3 regions of the Enterococcus rotai genome follow, and region 3 is predicted to be linked to each of the others. Evidence: predicted binding sites of a transcription regulator. Region 3 holds the regulator's gene; each other region holds the start of a gene.
The links. Region 3 encodes LexA, which represses DNA repair genes until DNA is damaged. Its sites were predicted from a motif close to CNAACANNTGTTNG; they were not measured.

Region 1: a site for LexA is predicted at 4,410-4,423, ahead of uvrB (excinuclease ABC subunit UvrB). Genes of this name have one in related genera too.
Region 2: a site for LexA is predicted at 2,588-2,601, ahead of ruvA (Holliday junction branch migration protein RuvA). Genes of this name have one in related genera too.

Annotation. Positions count from the first base shown of each region.
Region 1 covers NZ_CP013655.1:3,699,534-3,705,939, reverse strand. The annotation lists gene ATZ35_RS16550 (SLC13 family permease) at 37-1,140, opposite strand; gene ATZ35_RS16545 (amino acid ABC transporter ATP-binding protein) at 1,272-2,009, opposite strand; gene ATZ35_RS16540 (amino acid ABC transporter substrate-binding protein/permease) at 2,011-4,164, opposite strand; gene uvrB (excinuclease ABC subunit UvrB) at 4,568-6,406, shown strand, end outside.
Region 2 covers NZ_CP013655.1:1,352,034-1,358,439, forward strand. The annotation lists gene ATZ35_RS06270 (acyl-CoA thioesterase) at 1-84, shown strand, start outside; gene msrB (peptide-methionine (R)-S-oxide reductase MsrB) at 183-620, shown strand; gene ATZ35_RS06280 (peptide ABC transporter substrate-binding protein) at 810-2,483, shown strand; gene ruvA (Holliday junction branch migration protein RuvA) at 2,640-3,251, shown strand; gene ruvB (Holliday junction branch migration DNA helicase RuvB) at 3,264-4,277, shown strand; gene ATZ35_RS06295 (helix-turn-helix domain-containing protein) at 4,381-5,268, opposite strand; gene ATZ35_RS06300 (CPBP family intramembrane glutamic endopeptidase) at 5,491-6,168, shown strand; gene ATZ35_RS06305 (hypothetical protein) at 6,389-6,406, shown strand, end outside.
Region 3 covers NZ_CP013655.1:2,967,058-2,973,463, forward strand. The annotation lists gene ATZ35_RS13200 (thymidylate synthase) at 1-867, shown strand, start outside; gene ATZ35_RS13205 (dihydrofolate reductase) at 886-1,386, shown strand; gene lexA (transcriptional repressor LexA) at 1,466-2,086, opposite strand; gene ATZ35_RS13215 (DUF896 family protein) at 2,325-2,567, shown strand; gene tkt (transketolase) at 2,666-4,660, shown strand; gene ATZ35_RS13225 (glucosaminidase domain-containing protein) at 5,032-5,892, shown strand; gene ATZ35_RS13230 (4-hydroxy-3-methylbut-2-enyl diphosphate reductase) at 5,947-6,406, opposite strand, start outside.

The DNA.
Region 1 (6,406 bases), 730 kb from region 3:
GACACAAAGCGATTGATCGTTGTGTGTCGAATTTTTTTATAGTATAAAAGCAAAAAATAAGAGAAAGAAAAGTAAAAATACTAGATTCACAGCAGTGAACTGCCAAAGAAATGTTTTTGATTGGGTAGGATAATACTCTTTATACAATTTGAATCCGATCAGATTTGCTAAAGAAGCAATAATAGTTCCTAAACCGCCAACATTCACACCCCAAAAAAGTGCTTGAGCTTGGTCTGTAAATGGCGCAATCAAAATGGCTGCGGGAACATTACTAATAATTTGACTGACTAGAATACTGCCAAAAAAAGTCCGAGTACTTGTCGTAAATTGTACCTTTATAAATGAAGAAAGTAATTCTACTTGTGCAAAATTTCCAACAGCAATAAAGAAAAAAATGAACGTCCCTAACAATTTATAGTCAAGTTGTGTAAGCAACTCTTTATCATAAACAGTGAGGATTATCACAGCAATTGGAATGACAATATAATAAGGCAGAGCATTAAAAATGCCTAAAAGAATCAACCCTCCAATCATACTTAAGAAAACTGTTTTCTTCTTGTTGATTGTTGGAATCAAAGTATGCTGTGTGGGAATCACGCTTTTCTTTATAAACAGAAAAGAAATCAATAAAAACAAAGTTGAAGAAAAAAGTAGTACAATAGACCACTTAAAAAAAATCAACGTGGAGAGAGAATAATACGAAAATAAAAAGAGGTTTTGTGGATTCCCAAAGGGGAAAAAACTACTCCCTAAATTTGCCGCAACAATCAGTAAAACGGCCCCAAAAACCTTATTTTCCATTTCTGGAAATTTTTTGATGATCGTTAAGTAAATTGGCATTAATGTAAGTATTGCGACATCATTCGTCAAAATCATAGAACTAATAAAGGATAAGATCACAATATTTCGGATCAAACTGCGGGTATTAGCAGAATAATCGATCATCTTATCAGCAAAATAAGTTAGAATCCCTAGTTTTTCAAAATTTTTAACCAAAAGCATCAAACCCAATAAACAAAAAATAACTTTAAAATCAATTGAGTCTAAAGAGAATCGACCAAATGCACAACTGATGAGAGCAACCAGAAGCGAAAGTGAAAATAATAAATCATCGGTAAAAAAAGTGTATAATCGTTTCATTTAGTAACACTCCTTTTTTAGGAAAAGATATTCTGAAGACTGTTCAAATTTACTTTAAAAAGACTAAATTATCAAGTGTAAAGCAAAAAAGAGAGATTGCCCTGCAATAGAAGCATTCTCTCTTTTTTTGTCTAAATATTAAGCACTTTATCCAAGAAATCTTTTGTCCGTTCGTTTTGCGGATTTTCAAAGATTTGTTGCGGCGTGCCATCTTCTAAGAAATTACCGCCATCAATAAACATCACGCGATTTGCAACTTCTTTAGCAAAGCCCATCTCATGTGTTACGATCACCATGGTCATGCCTTGTTTTGCTAATTTTTTCATAACGTTCAGTACATCACCGACCATCTCTGGATCAAGTGCAGATGTTGGTTCATCGAACAACATGATATCAGGATTCATCGCTAAGGCACGAGCAATCGCTACCCGTTGTTTTTGTCCACCAGATAATGATTCAGGATAGCTATCTTTTTTATCCGCTAGACCAACCGTATCTAAAAGCTTTATGGCTTTTTCTTCTGCTTCTTTTTTTGAAAGACGACCTAGGTCAGTCGGGGCTAATGTAATATTTTCCATGATCGATAAGTGAGGGAACAAATTAAAATGTTGAAACACCATACCGATATGTTGACGCACTTTGTTGATATTTGTATTTTTATCCGTTAGATTAGCACCATCGATGATAATATCACCACTAGTTGCTTCTTCAAGTTGATTCAAACAACGAAGAAAGGTACTTTTACCAGAACCAGAAGGACCGATAACACAAACTACATCACCTTCTTGAATGGACACATTGATATCGTTAAGCACGGTATTATCACCGTACTTTTTTACTAAATGTTCTACTAGAATTTTTTCAGCCATATTATTTCACCTTCTTTTCTAAAACTTTAGCTAATTTCGTCAAGGCTGTGATCAAGATCAAATACATCATGGCAATTACGAAGTAGACCATGGTACTTTGTAAGTTTCTAGCAACGATGATTTTACCTGTTTGCAACAACTCGATCAAACCAATTGCAGAAAGGATCGTTGTATCTTTTAATGAGATAACAAATTGATTGACGAAAGAAGGAATCATGATTTTGATAGCTTGTGGTAAAATGATTTTTTGCATCGTACGATTGTATGACAGACCTAAACTACGTGATGCTTCCATTTGACCGACTGGTACTGCATTGATCCCGCCACGGACAATTTCAGAGATATAGGCACTTGCGTTTAAGGTCAGTGTAATGATTCCGGCAAGAAATACTGGAATATTGAAACCTAGGATTCCTGGTAAACCAAAGTAGATAAAGAATGCTAATACCATTAAGGGAATCCCACGAATAATATCAACATAAATCGTCGAAATCACGCGTAAAGTTTTTGATGGTGAGGCACTGAATAATCCAAAAAGTACTCCCACGATCAGGGCTAAAATAAATGAAATCAAGGTTAATTGAATCGTCATCCATAATCCGTTTAATAATCGTTTCCAGTTATTTTGAATCATGCCGACGAATGTTGATTCATCCACTTTATTTTCAGTAGAGCCGTCTTTTACGTATTTTCCGATGATTTCATCATATTCACCAGTTCGTTTTAATTCTGCTAAACCTTCATTAAACATTTGAATCAGTTCAGGATTTTTACCTTTTTTAACAGCAAATCCATATTTTCCACCTTCTTCACGTGGAATTGGCGTTGTTAATGGTTGTTTTTGAGCCACACCATAACCAATGACAGGATAGTCATCCATCATAGCATCGATCTCATTGATTTCAAGTGCACTGTATAATGCGTCTGTCGTATCTAGATATTTGATCGAATAACCATACTTATCTTTGTTCGTTTCAAGGAAATCAGCACTTTCAGTTCCGATTTTAGCGCCGACTTTTTTATCTTTTAAATCCTCGTAAGAATGGATTTTGTCATTGCCTTTTTTTACAGCAATTTGAATTCCACTATTGAAGTAAGGAGTAGAAAAGTCAAAGGATTTTTCACGTTCATCTGTGATCGTCATGCCGGCGATCATTGCATCGGCTTGACCAGACTCGACGGCTTGAACAGCTGAGCTGAAACCAATAAATTTAAACTCAATAGTAAAATCTTGTAGTTCTGCGATTCGATTGACTAAATCAACATCGATTCCTTCATATTTGCCATCAGAATTTTGAAATTCAAATGGAGCGAAAGTCGAATCGCTAGCGACTACATAAGTGTCTTTTTTTGGTTGGATTTTTTTCATTTTAGATTCTGAGTCGCTTTCAGTTCCAGTAGAAATATACTTACTTACGATCTCATCATATTTGCCTGAACTTTTTAGTTTTTTTAAACCAGCATTGAATTTTTCAATCAATTCTTTTTTTTCGCCCTTTTTCACAGCGAAACCGTAAGAACTACCAGTTTCTTTTTCACCGACTAACTGTAATTTTTGACCATTTGTTATGGCATATCCTAAAACCGGATAATCATCAAAGATAGCATCGGCTTCACCATTTTCAAGAGCTTGATAAAGACCTGTAGCATCATCAAAATTTTTGATTGTATAGTCATATTTTTCTTGATTCTTTTCCAAGAAAGTGGCGCTTTCCGTCCCTACTTTTGCGGCTACAGTTTTTCCTTTTAAGTCTTCATAGCCTTTGATTTTATCATTGCCTTTTTTGACGGCCATTTGTAAGCCACTATCAAAATAAGGTTCTGAAAAGTCGAATGATTTTTTACGTTCATCTGTAATACTCATACCTGCGATCATGCCATCGACTTGTTTTGATTGGACAGCTTGAATGGCACTATCAAAGCCCAAAGGTTTCAAATTCACTTCAAAATTCTGATCCTCAGCGATCGCATGAAGTAAATCAACATCGATTCCTACATATTCTCCTTTAGAATCTTGAAATTCAAATGGGGCAAATGTCAAATCTGTTCCTATATTATATGTTTTTTCCTCAGCCTGAGCATTCTGCCCAAGGGTAAATGTCAGTAGACTTGCCATCATTACAATGAATGAAAGTAAAAAGTGTTTCCTTTTCATAAAATACCTCCTATATTTGCATATTGGATAATTATATAGTAAGAAAAGGCAAAAACACAAGTCATTCACCATGATAAAGTCAAAAAAAAATCATTTCCTTACATCACATGTTACGTAATATAACATATCCGAGATGAGTTAAAAATCTTAACGGCTATTTTTGGGTGGCAGAAGGATGCAAACAAAAGATTAAATAAAATGTAAATCAGCAAAGAATGCGTATACGCAATCCGTTCTAAAACTAGCGAAAATATGTTCGGTATGTTAAAATAATTTCAGAAGTTTCTTTTCAATTTTAAGGTGATCATTCAAAAAAATAGAATATATTTTGGTGTAACACATGATCGTTTTCATTTTGATTGAATTGAATTTACAATTATTATAGGCAAGAGGAGGATGTTGAATGATAGAAAGAGAGACCTCCAATACATTTGACTTAGTATCAAAATATAAGCCAGATGGAGATCAACCAGAAGCAATCAAAAGGTTAGTAGAAGGTATCGAAGGCGGAGAGAAAGCACAGATTTTGTTAGGTGCTACGGGAACCGGTAAAACATTTACGATGTCTAATGTCATTACGGAAGTAAACAAACCGACATTAGTTATTGCTCATAATAAGACATTAGCTGGACAGCTTTATGGAGAGTTCAAAGAATTCTTTCCAAATAACGCGGTCGAGTATTTTGTTAGTTATTATGACTACTATCAACCAGAAGCTTATGTTCCTTCAAGTGATACATATATTGAAAAAGATGCTAGTATCAATGACGAAATCGATAAATTGCGACATTCGGCAACTAGTTCATTATTAGAACGAAACGATGTGATCGTAGTGGCATCTGTCTCATGTATTTTTGGTTTAGGTGATCCCAAAGAGTATAGTGAGCAAGTTGTTTCGATTCGTGTAGGCATGGAGATGGATCGTAGTCAGCTGTTGACTGATTTAGTAAATATTCAATTTGAGCGAAACGATATAGATTTTCAACGTGGGCGCTTTCGTGTTCGTGGCGATGTTGTTGAAATTTTCCCAGCATCACGAGATGATCATGCGTTACGAGTTGAATTTTTTGGCGATGAAATTGAGCGGATTCGAGAAGTTGATGCATTGACTGGTGAAGTGATCGGTGAGACAGAACATGTCGCAATCTTTCCAGCAACGCACTTTGTGACCAATGAAGATCATATGGAACATGCTATTTCGCAAATCCAAGAAGAGCTGGACGCTCGTCTAACTGTTTTACGTAATGAAAATAAATTATTAGAAGCACAACGTTTGGAGCAGAGAACAAATTACGATATCGAAATGATGCGAGAAATGGGCTATACATCTGGTATCGAAAATTATTCTCGTCATATGGATGGCCGATCAGAAGGCGAACCGCCGTATACATTGATTGACTTTTTCCCAGATGACTTTTTACTTGTGATCGATGAGTCACACGTGTCGATGCCGCAAATTCGTGGTATGTATAATGGTGACCGTGCTAGAAAACAAATGCTGGTAGATTATGGTTTCCGTTTACCTAGTGCTTTGGATAATCGCCCGTTACGGTTAGAAGAATTTGAAAAACATGTGCATCAAGTGGTGTACGTTTCTGCAACACCTGGACCATACGAGTATGAACAAACAGATACTGTTATTCCTCAGATCATTCGTCCGACAGGCTTATTAGATCCATTGATCGAAGTTCGTCCGATCATGGGACAAATCGATGATTTAGTAGGCGAGATCCATGAACGAGTTGAGAAGGATCAACGTGTATTCATCACCACTTTAACGAAAAAAATGTCTGAAGACTTAACCGATTATCTTAAAGAGTTGGGGATCAAAGTCAAATACCTGCATAGTGACATTAAGACCTTAGAACGAACAGAAATCATTCGAGATTTACGTTTAGGTGAATTTGATGTCTTGATCGGGATCAACTTGCTCCGTGAAGGGTTAGATGTACCTGAAGTATCATTGATTGCGATTTTAGATGCTGATAAGGAAGGTTTCTTGAGAAGTGAGCGTTCACTGATCCAAACCATTGGTCGTGCCGCTCGTAATTCAGATGGTCGCGTTATTATGTATGCTGATAAAATCACTGATTCGATGCAAAAAGCGATGGATGAAACAGCACGACGCCGTTCGATCCAAGAAAAATATAACGAAGAACATGGTATTACACCGAAAACAATCATTAAAGAAATCCGTGAGTTGATTTCAATCTCTAAAACAAATGAAAAAGGTGAACCAATC
Region 2 (6,406 bases), 1.6 Mb from region 3:
GCGAGAAAACAAGTTAGACAAGCAAAACGACAAGAAAGTCTTGATCTTGCCCAAAATGTCGATTTGACTATCCCTTGGAATTGATTAAGGCAGTAACACTCATTTTCTAAACAGAAAATGAGTGTTTTTTTCGCAATGATGCTATGATAAGACTAACTAAAAAAGTAAGGGTGTGATTTGTCATGGAAAAACCATCAAAAGAAGAGTTGAAAGAGAAGTTATCTGATATCGAATATGCAGTGACCCAAGAAAATGCAACAGAGCGACCTTTCACTGGTAAATATGACGATTTCTATCAAGAGGGCATTTATGTCGATATCGTTAGTGGCGAACCTCTCTTTAGCTCAACGGATAAATATGATGCAGGGTGCGGTTGGCCAGCATTTACGAAACCAATTGAAAAACAAGATGTAGTAGAGCATAGCGATTTTTCTTTAGGCATGCATCGAGTTGAAGTGCGCAGTAAAGAAGCAGACTCTCACCTAGGACACGTCTTTACAGATGGACCTACAGATCAAGGTGGTTTACGTTATTGTATCAATGCGGCAGCGTTGCGGTTTATTCCAGTAGCAGACCTAGAAAAAGAAGGCTATGGGGAATATAAACCCTTATTTAAATAATGATAAAGCCTATCTAAACAGGTGAAATCTGTTTAGATAGGCTTTTTTTATTGTCCACTCAACTTTAAAGTAAGTGTTATTTTTAGAATGTATAAAAAAGGTTGCATTTTTTGAATACATCTAGTATTATAAGAATATTCAGAAAATTAAAATTCAGAAAGAAAATTATTGCTTATTAAGGAGAAAAAAATGAAAAAGAAAAATATGACGAAGTTAATCAGTGTTATGCTGTTGTCTACATTGGTATTAGCAGCTTGTGGTGGCGGCAGCAAGACTGATTCGACAGATAGTAGCAGCGACAGCAAAAAAGCGAGTGGGGAACAGCTTTTTCGATTAGTCGTGCAACAAGAAATGCCAACAGCAGATTTATCATTAGGAACAAATACCATCAGTTTTTCAGCCTTTAATAATATTTATGAAGGCTTGTACCGATTAGATGCGAAAAGCAAACCACATGCTGCAGGTGCGGCTGAAATGGCGAAAAAAAGCGACGATGGCTTAACCTATACCTTCAAGCTAAGAGAAGATGCTAAATGGTCAAACGGCGATCCTGTTGTAGCCGCAGACTACGTTTATGGCTGGCAGCGGACAGCAGATCCTAAAACAGCAGCTGAATATGCTTACATGTTTGCCTTAGTTAAAAACGGAGCGGATGTTTCAGACGGTAAAAAGCCATTAGATGAATTAGGAATCAAAGCAGTCAGTGATTACGAATTAGAAGTAACATTAGAGCAAGAAACACCTTATTTTGATTATCTATTAGCATTTCCATCATTTTTCCCGCAAAATAAGAAAATCGTAGATGAAAAAGGCAAAGATTATGCCGCAACAAGTGAAGCGTCTGTCTACAATGGACCATTTACATTGACTGATTTTGATGGAGCTGGAACGGATACGGAGTGGTCTTATACAAAGAACGACCAATATTGGGATAAAGAGACTGTTCAGTTAGATAAGATCGAAGTCAAAGTAGTGAAAGAAGCACCAACATCGTTGAATCTGTTCCAAGACGGACAAGTAGATGATGTGATTTTAAGTGGTGAATTAGCGAAACAAATGGCCGATGATCCAGAACTTGTGATTGAAAAAGATGCGCGTACTTCTTATCTTGAATTTAACCAAAGAGATGAAAAATCACCTTACCACAATGCGAATCTACGTAAAGCAATCTCTTATTCGATCGATCGTGATGCGCTAGTTGATCGAATCTTAGGAGACGGTTCGATTGCTTCGACTGGTCTTGTGCCAGCAGGCATGTCATTTTCACCAGAAGGCAATAAGGATTTTGCTGACGAAAATAAAAACGTATTGACACATGATACTAAAAAAGCGAAAGAATACTGGGAAAAAGCGAAAAAGGAATTAGGAATCGATTCATTCAAGTTTGATATCGTGGGTGACGATACTGATTCTACTAAAAAAGTATTGGAATATATACAAGGAGCAGTGAAAGAAACGCTTGATGGCGTAGATGTGACCGTTACAAATGTACCGTTTACGGTTCGTTTAGATCGTGGTAAAAATGGCGAATTTGAAGTGATCATGGGCGGTTGGGGTGCTGATTATGCCGATCCAAGTAGTTTTACTGATCTTTTCCTAACAGGTGGATCATACAATAGAGGACGTTACTCAAATGAAAAATATGATCAATTAGTTAAAGATTCAGGTAGTAAAAATGCCGCAGATCCAGAAAAACGCTGGACAGATATGGTAGATGCTGAGAAGCTATTGATGGACGATATGGGTGTTGCTCCAGTCTATCAAAAAGCGGAAGCGCATATGCGTAGTTCAAAAGTCAAAGGTGTGATTGCTCACGGAGCTGGCGCACGTTATGATTATAAGTGGACGTATATTTCTGAATAATAAAATGAACCAGTACGAAGTTTAAACCAATTCGTACTGGCTTTTTTTATTTAAGCAGATGCTTTTTTTCTAACTACTGATTTTCCTGAATTTGTGCTAAAATAGAAACGTATGTGCGTGTAAAGCAAAAGCAACGCTAGCAAGAAAGGTGAAATTATGTACGAATATATCATTGGTAAGGTGACTTTTATCAGCCCTTATTATATTGTAGTCGAAACAAATGGCATTGGGTATCAAATTTCTGTAGGCAATCCGTACCGCTATTCAGGCAAAACCGATCAGCAAGTTAAAATCTATGTGCATCAAGTTGTTCGCGAGGATGCTCATTTATTATACGGCTTTGGTGATTTAGATGAAAAGCAACTCTTTTTAAAACTAATTAGCGTTTCAGGAATCGGACCTAAAAGCGGATTAGCAATCATGGCATCAGAAGATCATGGTGGTTTGATCAATGCAATCGAAAGTGAAGATGCTGCTTATTTAACCAAATTCCCTGGTGTAGGTAAAAAAACAGCGCAGCAAATGGTACTTGACCTGAAAGGAAAATTAGGCGAACTGGAAACTTCAGAAGCAGCTGTTGAAGCAATGGCTAAAACACCAACGAACCAATCCGCTAATCAGTCGCTAACAGAAGCTTTAGAAGCATTGAGTGCATTAGGGTACAGTGATAAAGAAATCAAGCGCATCACACCGAAACTAGAAGAACTAGGCAACCTGCAAACAGACGAATACTTACGCAATGCACTAAAATTCATGATGAAACGTTAAGGAGGAATGGCTATGACAGAAGATGAAAGACTACTTTCCGCTGAAACAACAAGCGAGGGAGAAGAGTCCTTAGAAAAGTCACTACGTCCCCAATTTCTCGAACAATATATCGGTCAAGATAAAGTCAAACAGGAGCTTACGATCTATATCGAAGCTGCCCGCAATCGGGAAGAAGCCCTAGATCACACTCTTTTGTATGGACCGCCTGGACTTGGTAAAACAACGATGGCAATGGTGATCGCCAATGAAATGCATGTTAATATTCGTACCACTAGCGGACCAGCCATTGAGCGTGCTGGAGATTTAGTCGCTATTTTAAATGAATTAGAGCCAGGAGATGTTTTATTTATCGACGAAATTCATCGTCTCCCTCGGGTAGTAGAAGAAATGCTTTATTCTGCAATGGAGGATTTCTATGTAGATATCATGGTAGGACAGGGGACAACAGCTCATCCTGTTCATTTTCCCTTGCCGCCTTTCACCTTGATTGGTGCAACCACTAGAGCGGGGATGTTATCAGCGCCACTGCGAGATCGTTTTGGGATTATTTCCCATATGGAATATTATGAAACACAGGATCTGAAAGAAATCGTTTTGCGTTCTGCGGACATTTTTCAAACAGAAATCGTAGAAGAAGGCGCATTTGAGATCGCTCGCCGTTCTCGAGGTACCCCGCGAATCGCCAATCGTCTGTTAAAACGAGTACGTGATTTCGCCCAAGTTCAGTCGAATGGGACAATCGATCGAGGGATTGCCGATCAAGCATTGACCTTATTACAGGTTGATCATCAAGGGCTAGATTACGTCGACCAAAAGTTATTAAAAACAATGATCGAATTATATGGTGGTGGTCCTGTTGGTTTGAGTACATTAGCTGTCAATATTAGTGAAGAGACTGAAACAGTAGAAGATATGTACGAGCCTTATTTGATCCAGAAAGGCTTTATCAAGCGAACGCCAAGGGGACGGATCGCAACAGCATTAGCCTATGAACATTTTGGTTATGAATCTTATTATCAAGAATAAGAGACGAGAATACTCAAACTACAAATAACAAGTAGTTTGAGTGTTTTTATTTTCTAAGGACAAGGTTAGAGACATTGCATGGGCTGAAATGAGTTCAGGTAGGTTACTCATTTGCTCGATCGTTGATTGTTTGAAAGAAGGCTTCAAACTCGGCTGCAATATCTGCTTGGTCTATTATTTTTAAGGTATTCAACGCCCATAACACCTTTCTTTCTCCAGCTATACTGTCTTCCTGACAGATAGCAAATAATCCGCTGTAGTAGATGAAAACGATTCGGAAAAAACTGTTTGTGTATTCGCTGCTTAGCTGTTTTAACCAATCTAGTCCTTGTGAAATTTCAGCCCATTCTTGCATACGGAATAAAGTGGGGAGTATGTTTGTGAGTAATGAAGCATAGACGGGAATTGCACGATCATATGCTCGATAGTTAGGTAAGGATTTTAGTAATTGTTTAAAAAAGAAAATTTGTTGTTCTTGGTTAAACATATCAGCATTGTTACTAAACAAGAGAATTTCTTGCAAGGTCCAGCTCTGTACGTTCATTAGGTAATGTCCAATAATCTGAATATCTTCTGGATTCCCTTGCCAATGTTCAAAGTTTTTATAAGTTTCAAAATAGGTAAGGGACTGAATTCTTAAACGGAGTTCTGCCTGATGAACAAGGGTCAAGGTTGTAGGTGGAACGTGATGCAGGAGTAGTTGATACATTTTTTCTAGTGATTTGATATCATGGCGATTGGCTGCATGGGAAAAATTGTTGATATAATCATTTTCTTCCTCCAGATGATAATCGTTATGAATATAAAAAAATTCATCAATATCTATCCTCAAACGATCTAAAATCTGCGTAAATAAGAAAAGTGAAATATCGTGTTTCCCTTGTTCGAATTCAATAGCATATGACTTAGTAATAATTTCAGTGTAGATTTCTTTTTGACTATAGCCTTTATCTAAGCGTATTTTTCGAATAGTAAGTCCATAATTTTTCATCTGTCAATGACCTCCCAAGCTTAGTGTAGCTTTTTTTTCTATAAAAAGTCAAAAGGTTGTGTCTGTTTAGGTCCTATATATAAGACTAAAACAATGGTTAGAAGAAAAAATGGTTATTATCTAAACAGAAGAAATGAATGGCATATAAACTAGGCGGATTATTTGTTTGCACTAAAGATAGAAATTATACTAAAAGAAAATAACCTTAAGGGTGTGGAAAAAATGCAAGAATTATTTGATAAAAAAGTAAAACTAGTTCCAGCAATTGTTTCATTAGTATTATTAGGAGGTGCGTTTTACTCCTTATTGCATACAACATTTATATTAAATTTTTGTATTATTCTCGTTGCGGGATTAATTGGAATGTACTTGATGTATGGTGTGGATGGAATCAAAAAGCTTTATTCTCCGCTTAAAAAAGGCTCAGTAAAAATTATATTGATTGCGTATGTGTTAAGTTGGGTAACAGCTCTTTTAGCGAAGTTTTTAGCTGGGGTGATTGGACAACCAACTGCTGATAATCCAATCGTAAGTCAGTTCAGTCATGGAGTAGTACCGGCCCTTACATTATTAGGGAAAACATTGTTTATGCTTGCAGGTGAGGAAATCATTACCACGATTCCGCTGATCCTATTGATTCATTTAGCACTGAATTATAACGTTGAACGTAAAACAGCAATTATTGGCTCTGTTATCTTAACAAGTCTCATGTTTGGTTCGTTACATTTATCAACGTATGATTGGAATTGGTTCCAATGTTTGGTCGTGATTGGCTTGACTCGCATTCCATTTACGTGGGCGACATTAAAAACAAATTCAATATGGGCTGGTACAATCATTCATATTGCTTTTGATTGGCTGATTTTTATAGGCGTGATGCTCTCTACTCTAGCACACTAAAATAAAAATCTTACTATATTTAAAAAGCAGTGTTATAGCTATACCATTATGAGGTATGGCTATAACATTTTTTTGTTATGCATGCAAATCATATCCTTTTTTTTATGAGAAGTGAGTATTTGATTAGAAAAAAAATCGTATCATTTGCACAAAATATTTTAAGCTCTTATAGTTGATAGTGTACCAATTAGTGAAAATAATAAACGAAAGGATGGAAATTATGGAAAAGAATACGAGA
Region 3 (6,406 bases):
CGGAGTATTTTTGGGCATCAAATGCGTTTTGATTTATCTGAGGGATTTCCCTTATTAACGACTAAACGAGTGCCTTTCGGCTTGATCAAAAGCGAACTTTTATGGTTTTTGAATGGCGATACCAATATTCGTTACCTCTTACAACACAACAATCATATTTGGGATGAATGGGCGTTTGAACGTTATGTGAAAAGTGCCGATTACAAGGGACCTGATATGACTGATTTTGGCCATCGTGTTTTAACAGACGAAGTGTTTAAGCAAACTTACGAAATAGAACATAAAAAATTCTGTGAAGCAATTTTATCGGATGAGGTATTTGCTGCCAAACATGGTGAATTAGGCAACATTTATGGTGCACAATGGCGTCATTGGGAAACAAAAGAGGGTGGATTTATCGATCAATTAAAAAATGTTATTGCGATGATCAAAAAAACACCAGATTCAAGACGCTTGATTGTTTCAGCTTGGAATCCAGAAGATGTTCCTTCGATGGCGTTACCGCCGTGTCATACGATGTTTCAATTTTATGTAAATGATGGAAAATTGAGTTGTCAATTATATCAACGTAGCGGGGATGTTTTTCTAGGTGTACCTTTTAACATTGCTAGTTATGCCTTGCTGACTCATTTGATTGCGCATGAAACAGGTTTAGAAGTAGGCGATTTTGTCCACACGATCGGCGATGCTCACTTGTATACTAACCACATCGAGCAAATGAATGAACAACTGGCTCGAGAAGTTCGAGCGTTTCCTACATTAAAATTAAATCAAGAAAAAAAATCGGTATTTGATTTTGAAATGGAAGATATTGTCATTGAAGGATATGATCCCCATCCTGCAATCAAGGCGCCAATTGCCGTTTAATTTGAAAGGAGTTCCCCGATGTTAGCAGCTATATGGGCACAAGATGAACAAGGAACGATTGGAAAAGAGAATCGCTTACCTTGGCATTTGCCAAATGATCTAAAGTTTTTTAAACAAATGACGGAAGATAACACCATTGTGATGGGTAGAAAGACTTTTGAGGGAATGGGCAGCCGCCCGTTACCAAATCGTCAAACAATTGTTTTAACTAGAGATAAAGAATACCGAGCAGAAGGCGTTATTGTATTTCATACTGTGGAAGAGGTGCTTGAATACGCAAAAACTTTTGCTGGAATTACGTTTATTTCAGGTGGTTCAGCGGTATATGAGGATTTTTTACCTTATTGTGATGTGTTGTATCGCACCGTCATTAATCATTCATTTGAAGGTGATACCAAATTTCCTGCTGTTGCTTGGGATGAGTGGACATTGATCAACTTAAGTGAAGGGGAACAAGATGAAAATAATCATTATGCCTACCAATTTGAAACCTATCAGCGTAAAGTGATTGCAGAGTAAAATCATTTATGCCACTTAAACAAAAGAAACAAAGAGTCTGGGACATAACTTTTCAAGTTATGTCCCAGACTCTTTGTTTCTAAATATGATTGCGATATAAACCAACAACTTTACCTAAAATACTGACATTATTTAAAATAATTGGATCTAAAGCATCATTTTCTGGCTGTAGACGAACATGGTCCGTTTCTTTAAAGAAACGTTTGCAGGTTGCTTCATCTTCATCCGTCATGGCAATCACAATATCACCGTTTGAAGCAGCACTTTGTTTGCGGACGATGACTTGATCACCATCTAATATCCCAGCATTGATCATACTTTCTCCTCGAATCGTCAGCATGAATAAAGCATTTTCTTCTGTTCTTAGGTCAGGTGGGAGCGGGAAGAAGTCAGATGCTTCTTCAACTGCTAAAATAGGCTCACCAGCTGTAACAACACCAAGCATAGGGATCACAGTAGGTTTGACCCCGATTCTTTCTAGACCGTCTGCTGTCAATTCAATGGCTCTTGGCTTTGTAGGGTCACGCAGGATCATTCCTTTTTTTTCTAAACGGGCTAAATGGCCATGGACAGTGGATGTCGAAGAAAGGTCAACTGCTTTTCCAATCTCTCTTACGGTTGGAGGATAACCTTTAAGTTCAACTTGTTCATATATATATTTTAGTACTTCAATTTGTCTTGTGTCTGTACGTTTCACCACAATCCGCACCTTCTTTCAATTTATATTTTTAGTGTACCATAGTTTTGTACAGGAATCAAACAAGCGTTCGTGTTTCTGTTAAACGTGGCTTTAGGTTAATTTTTACTAAAAAGTAAGTAGGCTTTCAATGTTAAATTCTGTATTTAAAGGTACTTGTTTCCCTTTTTTATTAAGAATATAGTTGTATTTTTGGCGCTCATCTTATAAGATAGACATGGAAAGTAAAGGAGGTAAAAGCATGTTATCATCAGAAAAAATGACTCGTATCAACGAACTTGCCAAAAAAGCAAAAGAAAATGAGTTGACTGAAAAAGAAAAAGAAGAACAAAAAGTGCTTCGTCAAGAATACCTAGCTGCTTTTCGCGGCGGTATGCGTCACCATATCGAGGGCATGAAAGTCGTTGATCCTAAAGGGAATGACGTTACACCAGAGAAGTTAAAAGAGATCCAAAAGGCAAAAGGCCTGCACAATAGAAAATAATTTCAGTTTTTTTTACTAAAAGTAATTGCTTTCATAAACGAAATACGCTAAACTATAGTTAATAAAGGTAAAAAAAACCTAAATAGGAGATGATTTTTTTGTTCGACAACACTGATCAGTTAGGCGTCAACACGATTCGTACATTGAGTATTGAAGCAGTACAAAAAGCAAACTCAGGCCATCCAGGCTTACCAATGGGTGCTGCACCTATGGCGTATGCGCTTTGGACAAAACATTTGAAAGTAAACCCAAAAACAGCTAGAAATTGGGTAGATAGAGACCGTTTCATTCTTTCAGCAGGTCATGGTTCTGCAATGCTTTATAGCTTACTTCATTTAGCAGGTTATGGCGTAACAATGGATGATTTGAAGAGTTTCCGTCAATGGGGTAGTAAAACTCCAGGACATCCAGAAGTCCATCATACAGATGGTGTTGAAGCGACTACTGGTCCTTTAGGTCAAGGGATTGCAATGGCAGTTGGAATGGCGATGGCTGAAGCGCACACTGCTGCGACATACAATCGCGATAGTTTCCCTGTGATTGATCACTATACGTATGCTTTATGCGGTGATGGTGATTTGATGGAAGGTGTTTCTCAAGAAGCGAGCTCGATGGCTGGGCACATGAAATTGGGCAAATTGATTGTGTTGTACGATTCAAATGATATCTCTTTAGATGGTCCAACTTCAAAAGCCTTTACAGAAAATGTTGGGGCTCGTTATGAAGCATACGGATGGCAACATATTTTAGTAAAAGATGGTAATGATTTAGAAGAAATTTCTAAAGCAATTGAAGCAGCCAAAGCTGAATCAGATAAACCAACCTTGATCGAAGTCAAAACAGTTATTGGTTATGGTGCTCCAAAAGAAGGCACATCTTCTGTTCATGGTGCCCCAATCGGAGCAGATGGCATTACTGCGGCTAAAACTGTTTATGGTTGGGAATATCCTGATTTTACTGTTCCGGAAGAAGTTGCTGCTCGTTTTAAAGAAACAATGGTAGAAAAAGGCGGCAAAGCTGAAACTAATTGGAATGACATGTTTGCAAACTATACAAAAGCACATCCTGAATTAGCAAAACAATTCAAACAAGCTTTTGCGGATGAACTTCCTGAAAATTGGGATAAAGAATTACCAACTTATGAGGTAGGTTCGAGTGCTGCAAGTCGTGTAACAAGTAAAGAAACAATTCAAGCAATCTCTAAGGCTGTACCAGGTTTCTGGGGTGGTTCTGCTGATTTATCTGCATCAAACAATACAATGGTCGCAGCAGAAAAAGATTTTGAACCGGGTCAATATGAAGGTCGCAATATTTGGTTTGGCGTTCGTGAGTTTGCCATGGCTGCAGCGATGAACGGAATTCAACTACATGGTGGTAGCCGTGTATATGGTGGAACATTCTTTGTCTTTACTGATTATTTACGTCCTGCGGTTCGTTTAGCAGCGATTCAAAATACTCCTGTAACTTATGTACTGACGCATGATTCTGTAGCGGTAGGGGAAGATGGCCCAACGCATGAACCTGTTGAGCAATTAGCAAGTATCCGTTGTATGCCTGGTGTTCAAGTGATTCGTCCGGCTGATGGGAACGAAACAGTTGCTGCATGGAAAATCGCTATGACGACTAAAGACGCTCCGACTGTTTTAGTTTTAAGTCGCCAAAACTTACCTGTTATTGAAGGAACCAAAGAACATGCTGGAGAGCTTGTTCAAAAAGGTGCCTATGTGATTTCTAAGCAAAAAGGTGAGAAACCAGAAGGAATCCTAATTGCAACTGGTTCAGAAGTGAACTTAGCCATTGAAACTCAAAAAGCATTGGCAGAACAAGGCAAAGATGTTTCAGTCGTTTCAATGCCAAGTTTTGATTTATTTGAAAAACAAACAGCAGAATATAAAGAATCTGTTTTACCTAAAGCTGTGACCAAGCGTGTGGCAATCGAAGCTGCTTCACCATTCGGGTGGGAACGTTATGTTGGTACAGCTGGTACAACTGTGACGATCAACCACTTTGGTGCTTCAGCTCCTGGCGATTTAGTCTTAAAAGAATTTGGTTTTACAGTTGAAAATGTCGTAACAAAATATAATGAATTATAAATAGTAAATGAAAAAGCAAAAGTCCGAATTAGTTGGACTTTTGCTTTTTTTGTTGGTGTAAATAGAGTGTATAATTTGTAAAAAAATGGATAGAAGAGAGCTTGTAACATCCGTGTAACATTTGCAATATTTTTCTATTTATTATAAAAAAGTTAATAAATAGAAATCTAAAGGATTCTTGATGGGAAATACAGTCCAAAAATAGACACCATGTAAACTGAACAAAACAATTGCTCCTGAAACTATAAAACAAAAATTTCAGCTAGATTACACTCACTTTAAAACTTCAAATTTCAGGAGTAAATAATTGTTTATAAAAAATTCCACGAGTAAAATGGTGTTACGATGTTCTATTGAGGAGGAACAAATGAATGGACGAGATCAAAACAAGAAGTAGTAGACACCAACAAAAAACACAGAAGAATAATCATAAAAGAATAGTTTCTGTGATTGGGACTTCATTAGTATTTCTTCCTGTCGCAGGGAATCTGTTACCATTGGGTGTTCAAGCGACAGAAGTTGAAACTCAAGGAGCAGTTTCACAACAAGCATTTATTGATTCTATTGGCTATTCAGCTACTTCAGTAGCGGATGCAAATGATTTATATGCCTCTGTCATGATCGCTCAAGCATTATTAGAGAGTAGTTATGGAACTTCAGGTTTAGCTGCGGCTCCAAACTATAATTTATTCGGTGTCAAAGGAAGTTATGGTGGACAAACAGTTTATATGCCTACAGCTGAATATTTGAATGGTGAATGGGTCACTGTAACCGAACCATTTAGAAGTTATCCATCCTATACTGAGTCGTTTCAAGACCATGCTAACGTGCTTAAAACAACGATAGCTTCAAGTGGTAACTATCATTACTCTGGTGTATGGAAAAGTAATACAACGAGTTATATGGATGCAACAGCGGCTTTAGCTGGTCGCTATGCAACGGATCCTAACTATGCAAGTAAACTGAACTGGTTGATTTCTACCTACGGTTTAACAGCGTACGATAGTGGTAGTACCGTAGCCACTACAGCCTATGAAAACCAAGCAAGCAGCGATCAAGCGGCAATTGGACAAAGTAGTGCCACTGTTGCTGGGCAAACATACACAGTAGCCTCTGGTGATACTCTTTGGGGAATCGCTGAAAAATACGGAGTTTCAGTGGATCAATTGATGGCTTCAAATGGTATCACAGCTGAATTGATCACTGTAGGACAAGTATTACAAGTTGCCTAAGAAAAGCTATCAACAAACAGTCATCTAGATGACGAATTGTTGATAGCTTTATTTTTATCGTTTTCCTGATCGCAATTCTTCTAAGCGACGTTGACGATTTTTAGTTAGATCTTTGATTCTCGGGCGAGGTAGAATCGACTCCGAAGTTGTAGTTGACTCCATTGAATGTGTTAAAGAATTATTTACATCAAACTGTTTTAAATAGTCAAGAACTTCGCGGACAATTTGTGTTGGAGTAGAAGCACCTGCCGTCACGGCTACTTGCTCCACATCATAAAACCATTTAGGATCGATTTGTGATACATCAGATATGCGGTGAGCAGGAACACCAGCCTGTTCAATGGAAACTTGAGCTAAGCGATTGCTATTATTACTTTTAGGATCACCAACAACGAGTGTTAAATCACAACCTTGTGCTTGTTCAACAACGGCTTCTTGGCGAACTTGGGTCGCTTTACAAATATCTTTATGAATAAGCACATTAGGATATTTTTTTTGAATCAATTCCATCAAA